2 regions of the Arthrobacter sp. 10T44 genome follow, and region 2 is predicted to be linked to the other one. Evidence: riboswitches for the same ligand, from Rfam matches in the RefSeq annotation. Region 2 holds a riboswitch; the other holds the start of a gene.
The links. A riboswitch is a leader RNA that binds a small molecule or an ion and turns the genes downstream of it on or off. The one in region 2 is predicted to bind cyclic di-AMP.
Positions count from the first base shown of each region.

Region 1: another riboswitch for cyclic di-AMP. It lies ahead of AC1DBL_RS08250 (aggregation-promoting factor C-terminal-like domain-containing protein); the one in region 2 lies ahead of AC1DBL_RS07060 (NlpC/P60 family protein).

Region 1 covers NZ_JBFTGT010000004.1:82,424-86,780, reverse strand. Annotated here, with positions in the region: gene AC1DBL_RS08265 (phosphatase PAP2 family protein) at 1-29, shown strand, start outside; gene upp (uracil phosphoribosyltransferase) at 54-689, shown strand; gene AC1DBL_RS08255 (VOC family protein) at 786-1,163, shown strand; gene AC1DBL_RS08250 (aggregation-promoting factor C-terminal-like domain-containing protein) at 1,266-2,003, opposite strand; cyclic di-AMP (ydaO/yuaA leader) riboswitch at 2,002-2,182, opposite strand; gene AC1DBL_RS08245 (glycosyltransferase family 39 protein) at 2,342-4,357, opposite strand, start outside.
Region 2 covers NZ_JBFTGT010000003.1:105,414-109,770, reverse strand. Annotated here, with positions in the region: gene AC1DBL_RS07080 (molybdopterin-binding protein) at 1-84, opposite strand, end outside; gene AC1DBL_RS07075 (DUF6457 domain-containing protein) at 81-368, opposite strand; gene mobA (molybdenum cofactor guanylyltransferase) at 352-1,062, opposite strand; gene AC1DBL_RS07065 (HNH endonuclease) at 1,153-1,653, opposite strand; gene AC1DBL_RS07060 (NlpC/P60 family protein) at 1,897-2,661, opposite strand; cyclic di-AMP (ydaO/yuaA leader) riboswitch at 2,925-3,083, opposite strand; gene AC1DBL_RS07055 (M23 family metallopeptidase) at 3,230-4,048, opposite strand; cyclic di-AMP (ydaO/yuaA leader) riboswitch at 4,053-4,272, opposite strand.

The sequences.
Region 1 (4,357 bases), on a different contig from region 2:
ATACCCCGGACCCCGCGGGACGGTCCTGAAGGTCCGGGTGGTAGTTTTGACCCATGCGCACTCTCGTTGTCGACCACCCGCTGGTCGCCCATAAACTCACCGTTCTGCGGGACAAGAACACCCCGTCCCCGGTCTTCCGCCAGCTCACCGAGGAGCTCGTCACGCTCCTGGCCTATGAGGCAACCCGGGACGTCCGCACCGAGCCGGTGACCATCGAGACGCCGGTCAGCACCACCGTCGGCACGGCTTTCACCAAGCCCACCCCGCTGGTGGTTCCGATCCTGCGCGCCGGTCTCGGCATGCTGGAGGGCATGACCAAGCTGGTGCCCACCGCCGAGGTCGGCTTCCTGGGCATGGCCCGGGACGAAGAGACCCTGGACATCATCACCTACGCCGAGCGCCTCCCGGAGAACCTGACAGACCGGCAGATCTTCGTCCTGGACCCGATGCTCGCCACCGGCGGCACCCTGCGCGAGGCGATCAAGTTCCTCTTCAAGCGCGGCGCGTCGGACGTCACCTGCATCTGCCTGCTGGCCGCCCCGGAGGGCCTGGCCAAGCTGGAAGAAGAGCTCTCGGACGCCAACGTGACCATCGTGCTGGCCTCCATCGACGAGAAGCTCAACGAAAAGTCGTACATTGTGCCCGGGCTGGGCGACGCCGGAGACCGCCTGTACGGCATCGCGGTCTAGCCGCCGGCATGCACTGCTGCCCTCGCGGGTAGGGCGGTTGAAACGTCCCCGCGGTCAAGGGTTCCGGCGTAAGGCGTCCGGGACTAGCCTGTGCCCATGGACTGGAAACTTGAACTCGTGTTTGTCCCCGTGTCGGATGTGGACCGGGCCAAGGACTTCTATGTGAACAAGGTCGGCTTCAACGCCGACTACGACGAACGGCCCACGCCAGGCATCCGTTTCGTCCAGCTGACCCCGCCGGGTTCCGGGTGCTCGATCGCGATTGGCGAGGGCCTCAACGACGCCCCGCCCGGCACCGCCCCCGGCCTGCAGCTGGTCGTCAGCGACATCCAGGCGGCGCACCAGCAACTCAAGGGCAACGGTGTGGACGTCAGCGACATCGATGTCCAGGACTGGGGGCATTTCGTCTACTTCGCCGATCCCGACGGCAACAAATGGGGGGTGCAGTACATTCCCAACCGTCCGAACGGCTAGCGCGGCGGCCCGTATTCCGCAGGCGGCGCGGCGGCAGGCGCACGTGAGGCCCCGGATCCAAGGATCCGGGGCCTCACTCATGGCATGCAGCCTCGGCCGCGCTTAGTACCAGTTGTTCGCGTAGTGGAAGTTCAGGGCGCCGCACGGTGAACCGTAGCGGTCCTGCACGTACTCCAGTCCCCAGTTGATCTGGGTCCGGTAGTTGGTCCGGTAATCGGCGCCGGCGCTGGCCATCTTTTCGGCGGGCAGCGATTGGACCACGCCGTAAGCGCCGCTGCTGGCGTTGGTAGCCGTGGTCTTCCAGTCGGACTCCCTGGTCCACAACTTCATCAGGCATTGCATCTCGCTCGGGGCCCAGCCGTGGGCGGGCAGCTGAGAGGCGGCGTAGGCCTGCGCACCGGCGGGGTCGTCAATGGCGACCGGCTTCGCGGGAGCAGGCGCCTTGGCAGCCGGAGCAGGCGCCTTGGCAGCCGGAGCCTTGGCCGCCGGGGCCTTGGCGGGCTTGATTTTGGAGGCCTGGGCCTCCACGCTCATCGGGGCGGGCGAGGTGGGCGTGTTGCTGCCGACGCGTTCGAAGTCCAGGGTCTGCAGGGACGCGGCAGTGTCTTTCGACGCTTCGGCCGTATGCGCTGCAGTGCCGGAGGCCTGGCCCGCGGCCCCTGCCCCCAGCAGGACGGCGAAAGCGGTGGCTACGACGGCGGCGCGCTTGCCATTGGTCCGGGCACGGGGCCGGGACGGGCTCGAAGTGTGCTTCGCCGGCTCGGCGCGGTGGCGCGCGCGCTCGGCGTCGGACGTGCGTTTAGCGCCTTCTGGGCGCGTGGGTGCCTTGATTTCAGTCATGTTCGCCTCTCAACGCCTACGGAGTTAGCTGTCGGGTTCGGATGCGAAATCCGGCCGCACGGAATCTCGACGTGGCGGCTTAACCCCAAGGGTGCATGGATGCAGAATGCCCGGGAACTCTGGGTTCCCCGTCTCTGCCTGGTCCATGGGAATCCGGGTAGCGGCAGAGTTTGGCGTCAGCCCGGACACGCGGCCAGATCGATGGCCGCACCCTAAAACGGTACCGGACTTTCAATCAGATGTCACATTTAGGTAACGGCTGGCCCCCGGTAAGCATCGAGCGGGCACGGAACCGTCGAAACGGCGCGGCGGAGACGGAGGCAAGCGGGGAGAGGAGCCTACTTCGCCAGCTTGTACACGGTGGCGTTCCCCACGGTCTGGGCCTGGTAGTTGGCCGCGACCCAGCTGGCGACCTCGGAGTTGCCGCCGCGGCCCCCGCCCAGGCCGCCCATGCCGCCGGAGATGAAGTAGCCGATCTCGCCGCGGCCCACCATCGCTTGGAACTGCTCGAGCGTGGGGTACGGGTCGCCGCCGTTCCAGCCGCCCAGCGCGATCACATTGGTGCCGGTGGCGAGTTCCAGGCTGGCGGCCTGGGTGGCGCCGGAGACAATCCCGGACCATTTGGCGCCGGAGGACTTCAGCAACGCTGTCAGCTCAGCCGACGCCGTATCCGCGCCGGGTCCGCCGGGCCCGCCGGCGGCCGCCCCGCTGGAACCGGCGATCCCGCCGTCCGGCCTGCCGGCCGCCCCGAAGCCGCCGCCCATCGCGGACGCGGTGGGCCCGGAGGTGGGGATTGACCCCGAATGCGCCTGGGCCGCCGTCGCCAGCGTCCAGGCGGTGGTCCCGAGCCCGCCGGCCAGCAGTGAAAGGACCATGACGCCGGCCGCAGCGGCTTTGCGGAGCCGGGCCGGGAGCGCCGCCAGGCTGTCCACCCGGAGCAGCAGCGCCGCGGCGGCCAGCACGCCCAGGACGACGGCGATCACCCGGAGCCCGGGCAGCCATGCCGGGTCGCGGCCCAGGAGCACGGCGGACCAGACCGAGGCGGCCAACACCGTCACGGCCAGGACCATCCGAGCGGGCCAGTGGGTCCGGCCGCGCCACAGTTCCGCCGAGCCGATGCCCACCAGGGCCGCGACGGCGGGGGCCAGTGCCACGGCATAGTACGGATGCACGGTGCCGCTCATGAAGCTGAGGATGCCTGCCGTGATCAGCAGCCAGCCGCCCCAGAGCAGGAGCGCGGCACGGGTGGCGGAGGTCCGGGCCTCTCGCCGGGTGAACCACAAACCTGCCACCAGCAGGACCAGGGCCGCCGGCAACAGCCAGGACACTTCTCCGCCGAAACTGGTCCCGAACATCCGGGTGATCCCGGCCGCGCCGCCGAAGCCCACGTTGCCGTTTCCGCCCGGGCCGCCGGCATTTCCGAAAGGATTTCCGCCGGGCATCCCGCCGCCGGACCCGGTGATCCGGCCCAGGCCGTTGTAGCCGAAGGTGAGTTCCAGGAAGCTGTTGGTCTCCGACCCCGCCATGTACGGCCGGGCCGAGGCGGGAGTGAGCTGGAACAGCGCCAGGTAGCTGCCGGCCACGACGGCGATCCCCGCCGCGGCGGCGAGGAGGTGCAGGAGCCGGCGGCCGAGGGTGGTGGGTGCCGCCCACAGGTAGGCCAAGGCCAGTCCGGGCACTATCAGGAAGCCCTGCAGCATCTTGGTCAGGAACGCCAGGCCGATTACCGCGCCGGCTGCGGCGAGCCATTTCCAGCCGGCCTTTTCGATGGCGCGGGTGGTGAGGTAGGCGGCCAGCACCAGGCACAGGGTGAGCATGGCGTCCGGGTTGTTGAAGCGGAACATCAGGGCTGCCACTGGGGTCAGCGCCAGGGCACCGCCGGCCAGCAGGCCCGCCGCGGAACCGGACACGCGTTTGACGGTCAGGTACAGAAGTCCGACGGCGGCCACCCCCATGAGCGACTGGGGAATGAGCATGCTCAGTGCCGAGAAACCGAAGATCCGCCCGGCGAGGGCCGGGATCCAGAGCGCGGCCGGTGGCTTGTCCACCGTGATGGCGTTGCCCGCGTCGAGGGAACCGAACAGCAGCGCGGTCCAGTCCTTGGTGCCGGCCTGGATCGCTGCGGCGTAGAAGGAGTTGGCGTAGCCGGTGGCTTCCAGGTTCCACAGGTACATCACTGCGGTGAAGACCAGCAGCAGGGCCGCCGAGGGCCGCACCCACCACCGCTGTGGTCCGAACAGCAGGCGTGCCCGGCGGTCCTGCGCGGCGGCCGGTCGAGGAGCTGCCGGGCGGGTCGCCGTCGTCGAGGGTGCGGGCGCCGATGCGGGCGTGCTGCCGGCCGGGCCGCCGGTGGC
Region 2 (4,357 bases):
GGCATCCGGTGGCGCGGCGGACGGTTCGGACACGGAATCGTCGTCCTCGACGCCGCTGCTGCCGTCAGGGGGCTCCGGGGTCATGCCCCGGAAGCCTCGGCGGCGGCGTACTCCTTGGCGAGCTTCCGGGCCACGCCCATGGCGGCCTGCATTGACACGCTGTCCGGCGCCTGGCCGGATCCGGACGCCAGGCCGGCGGCGAAGCCGGCGATGAAGGTGGTCAGCGGCGCGGCCGGCCGGACGACGGAGTGGGCGGCCACACCGGCCAGCCCCAGCACTTCGTTGATGTCGATCTCGACATCTTCGAGCTCAAGGGCCTGGAGCAGCGCACGGCACCAGTCTTCAAGCGTTTCATCCTGGCTCTTCACCGTTTGCCTCCAAAGTTGAGTTGGGCCCCAGCGCCCCGGACTGGCCCGGACCGGGCGTGGACACCCCCATGGCGGAGGCGTCGTCCCAAGTGTCCACATCATCGGTGGAACCCGACGGAACCGGAACCTGCCGCAGCTCAAGACTAGCAAGGAGGGAGAACACTGAGCCCCCCTCGAGGGCGTTCCGCCGCGCCGCGTCGGCGACGGCGCGTTCTAGCGCGGCCGTGCCATAAAGTCCCACGAGGGGTTGCAGGCGGCCGTCCGCCGAAACGGCCACGAACCCGTCGACGGGGCCGGCCGCGGCGTCACCCGGGGCATTGGCGAGGACATCAGCCAGTGCGTCGAGCAAGGCGCGGACGGCGTCGGCCACGCGGGGCATGTCGCAGGCCAGCACGAGGGTCAGCGAGGCCGCGCCGGCTGCGGCGGGCTCGCCGCGCCCAACGGCGGCCAGGGCGGAAAGGCCGGCGGCAATCGCGGCGGCGGGTCCGCCAAACGGCGGGTCCTCGCGACAGCCGAGCACATCTGGTGGGAGGTCGCCGGGGTCGGGGCCGACGACGACGGTCCGGCGGGCGCCCCGGGCAGCCTGCAGTGACCGACTTAGCAGGGTGCCGCCGTCGACCGTCAGCCGGGCCTTGGGTACGCCGCCAAGCCTGGCGGACCGGCCCCCGGCGAGTACAACAGCGTCAAATTCCACCAGCCCAGCCTAGCCGCATCGGCCTCACCGCGGCCGGGTCAGCCCGCGACGCCGGTGCGCCTGCTCAGTGCGCCTGCCCGGTGCGCCTGCCTAGTGCGCCTTTTCGGGGAGCAGGAACGGATCCCAGGCGGGCGTCGGCTTCTCCAGTTCCTTGATCTGCCAGATCGTGCCCTTCGGCGGCCCGGGAACGAAGCCCAGCTTCCAGCCCATTTCGGCGGGCGTGTGGTCTCCCTTGGCGTTGTTGCAGCGCAGGCAGGCCGCCACCAGGTTCTCCCAGGAATCCGCCCCGCCCCGCGACTTGGGGTGGACATGGTCGATGGTGTGGGCAGCCTTGCCGCAGTAGGCGCAACGGTGGTTGTCCCTGCGGAGCACTCCCCTGCGGCTCACGGCCGTCAGGGTGTTGTAGCGCGGCCTGATGTACCGGTTAAGCAGGATCACCGTCGGTCGGCCGAGGATATCCTGCGGACCCACCACGGGGTCATCCCCCTCGGCCACCACGCTGGCCTTCCCGGTCAGTACAAGCACCAGCGCCCGGCGGAAGGTGACTACCGCCAGCGGTTCATATCCAGCATTCAGAACGAGAGTGCGCATCCGCATACCTCTTCACGGCCGCACCCGCCAGGGGCACGAGGGCCGGCTGCCCTGTGCATGGTCGGGCTATGGATCGACACCACAAGAGTAAACACCGAAGGCCCGGATTGCCGAATTTTTCTTTGCCGGGCTTCCCGGCCGCGCGTCGGCGGGCGGGCGCGAGCGAGCCGCAAACTGCAAAGGACCCCTGCCGCGAGGGCAGGGGTCCTTCACAAAGCTTCAGGCGTTAGACGCGCCTAAGTCCTAGCCGCCGACGCGGATGAAGACCGGGCCGGAGCCCACGTTGACGCTGTACAGCGCGGTGGTGCCGCCGTTCCAGCCGCCATGGACGGCCATGCCGTTGCCGACGTAAACGGCGATGTGGGCCATGCCCATGCCGCCGTTCTGGTAGTAGGCGAGGTCGCCCGGCTGGGCCTCGGCGGCGCTCACGGTGCGGCCCAGGGACAGGTAACCCGCCGGCCAGCCGTGGTAGTGGACGCCCACTGCGGCCAACGCGTTGGTGGCCAGCATGGTGCAATCCTGGGAGACACCGATCTGTGCGTAGGCAGCAGCGGCGATCGAAGCGCCCATGCCGCTGACGGCGGCCGGAGCCTTGGTGGCCAGCGATGCGGTGACCGCGGTGCCGGTACCAGTTCCGGTACCGGTGACGGCGGTGTCCGCTTCCTGGACGTTGACGACGGGCTTGGCCGCCTCGACAACGGGAGCCGGCGCGGTGGTGACAGCAGGCTTCTCGTAGGAGATCGCGATGCTGGAGGCCGCGGAGATCGTGGCCGGTGCGTTGGACTGTACTTCCATGGCCGAAGCGGAAGTCGATTCACGCTGAACGTTGGTCTCGGCAGCGTTGGCTGCGATACCGCTGGTCAGGACCAGGCCGGAGGCTGCAGCGATAACCGCGGCCTGGCGACCCATACCACCGGCGTTGTCGCCGACGGCCTTAGCAATGACAGCCAGCGAGTTGGTCTTGGTGACCTCCGCGCGGTGGCGTGCAATGGTTGCACGAGTAGTCATTCAGTTCTCTCTTTCGTGATCCTTGGGTCCGCGCTGCTTGCAGGCGGGACTGAGGACGCTCCGGCATCTTGGGGGTACGCCGGATCGCCCCGAAACGGGTTTCTTAGCGAAGGGTGTACTGCGAAGACGCGCCAAAAGCGGGAACTGCGTTGTGTGATCCAGTCCGGGCGCCGGCAAGGGCGGCACGGAGCATGGAATTCAGCGGGCTCAACTGAGCCTCGCCAGCGCGAGAACGCGCAGCATTGTGGCGTGAAGACACGAAAGTAGCCTCTCCCAATGCCTACGAGGTGAGCTGTCGGATTCGGATGGGAGTCACCCGGCCGCGCTGCTTCCTGGGAAGCTTTGCGACTTAACCCCAAGGTCTTCTTGCGAAGACCAAAATTGGTTCCCCCGCCCCTGCCAGACGATGTCATGCGAACGGACCTTGAGCGGTGGCAGAGTTAGGCAATCCACTCAAGAGCGCCAACTTCGGAGAAGTTGGCGTGCTTCATACGGTACAGCAGTTGGGACTCAATGTCACATTCAGATCACGGCGTGTCACAGAAATGCGAGTGGTCCCTCGGCTTGGCTAAAGCCAGCCGAGCGGGTCAACAACTTCCCCGTTGACCATCACCTCGAAGTGGAGGTGGCAGCCGGTGGAGGCGCCGGTGGTCCCGCTCATCGCCACCACATCGCCACGTGAGACCTGCTGGCCCACGTGGACGTCGGAGGACGACAAGTGGTTGTACGTGGTCTCCAGGCCGTTGCCATGGTCGATCACGACCCGGTTGCCGCCCCCGTAGGGGTGCCAGCCGGAAAAGGTTACGGTGCCGCTCGCGGCGGCATGTACAGGAGTGCCGCACTGGGCCGCGTAGTCCTGGCCCCGGTGGAATTCCCCGACGGCTCCCGTGATGGGACTGACCCGGTAGCCGAACGGCGAGGCCGTGACCATGGAATCCAGCGGCGCCCCGAGGCTGCCCGCGGAGGCTGCCCGGGTGATGCTGCCGACGGACTGCGCGCTCAGCAACTGCTTGAGCTTGCTGTCCGGGTCACCCTTGGTGGTGACGGCCGTGCGGTTGAAGTTGATTTCGGCGGCCGGGGCCTTGACCTCGGGCTGGGCCGCCGCGGAAACCGAACCGGACCTGGCCGCATCGGTGGCCATCACGGGGCCGGTGGCCGGAACTGTAACGGTGAGGACCAAACCCGTGGCGGCCAGGGCAATGCCTGCCTTCTGCCCCACGCCGCTGACAGCGGCGAAGTCTGTTACCTGACGGAACGCGCTGCGCCGGCCGCGGCGCGCTTCGCGGTGCGCGTCACGCGGGCGCTCGTCGAGGACGACGGCGGCCGGGCGTGGCTCCGGAGCGGGACCGGTCGCACGACGGCGGCCCCTGACGGTCTGGGTGGTCAAGAACGGTTCCTCTCTGGATAGCCTGCGAAGTTAGCTGTCGGATTCGGGTCAGAGAGATCAAAGACCCGGTCCGCCGGTGCAAGCATCCAGACGCAGGGGCATCCACGGAGGTCCCAGTTTGAATTGCTTGCCGCTAGCGGACTTCACCCCAAGGCTGTTGAATCAACAGCCGGTTGTGGTTCCCCCGCCTCTGCCAGAAGGTGAATCGCCGGCTGATCCGCTGGCAGAGCTCGGCTCCGGATCAGATAACGCTTTAGTATCAGTGCTAGTCATCAACTATAGGGGATTAAGGCAGGCGGTAATAATTCC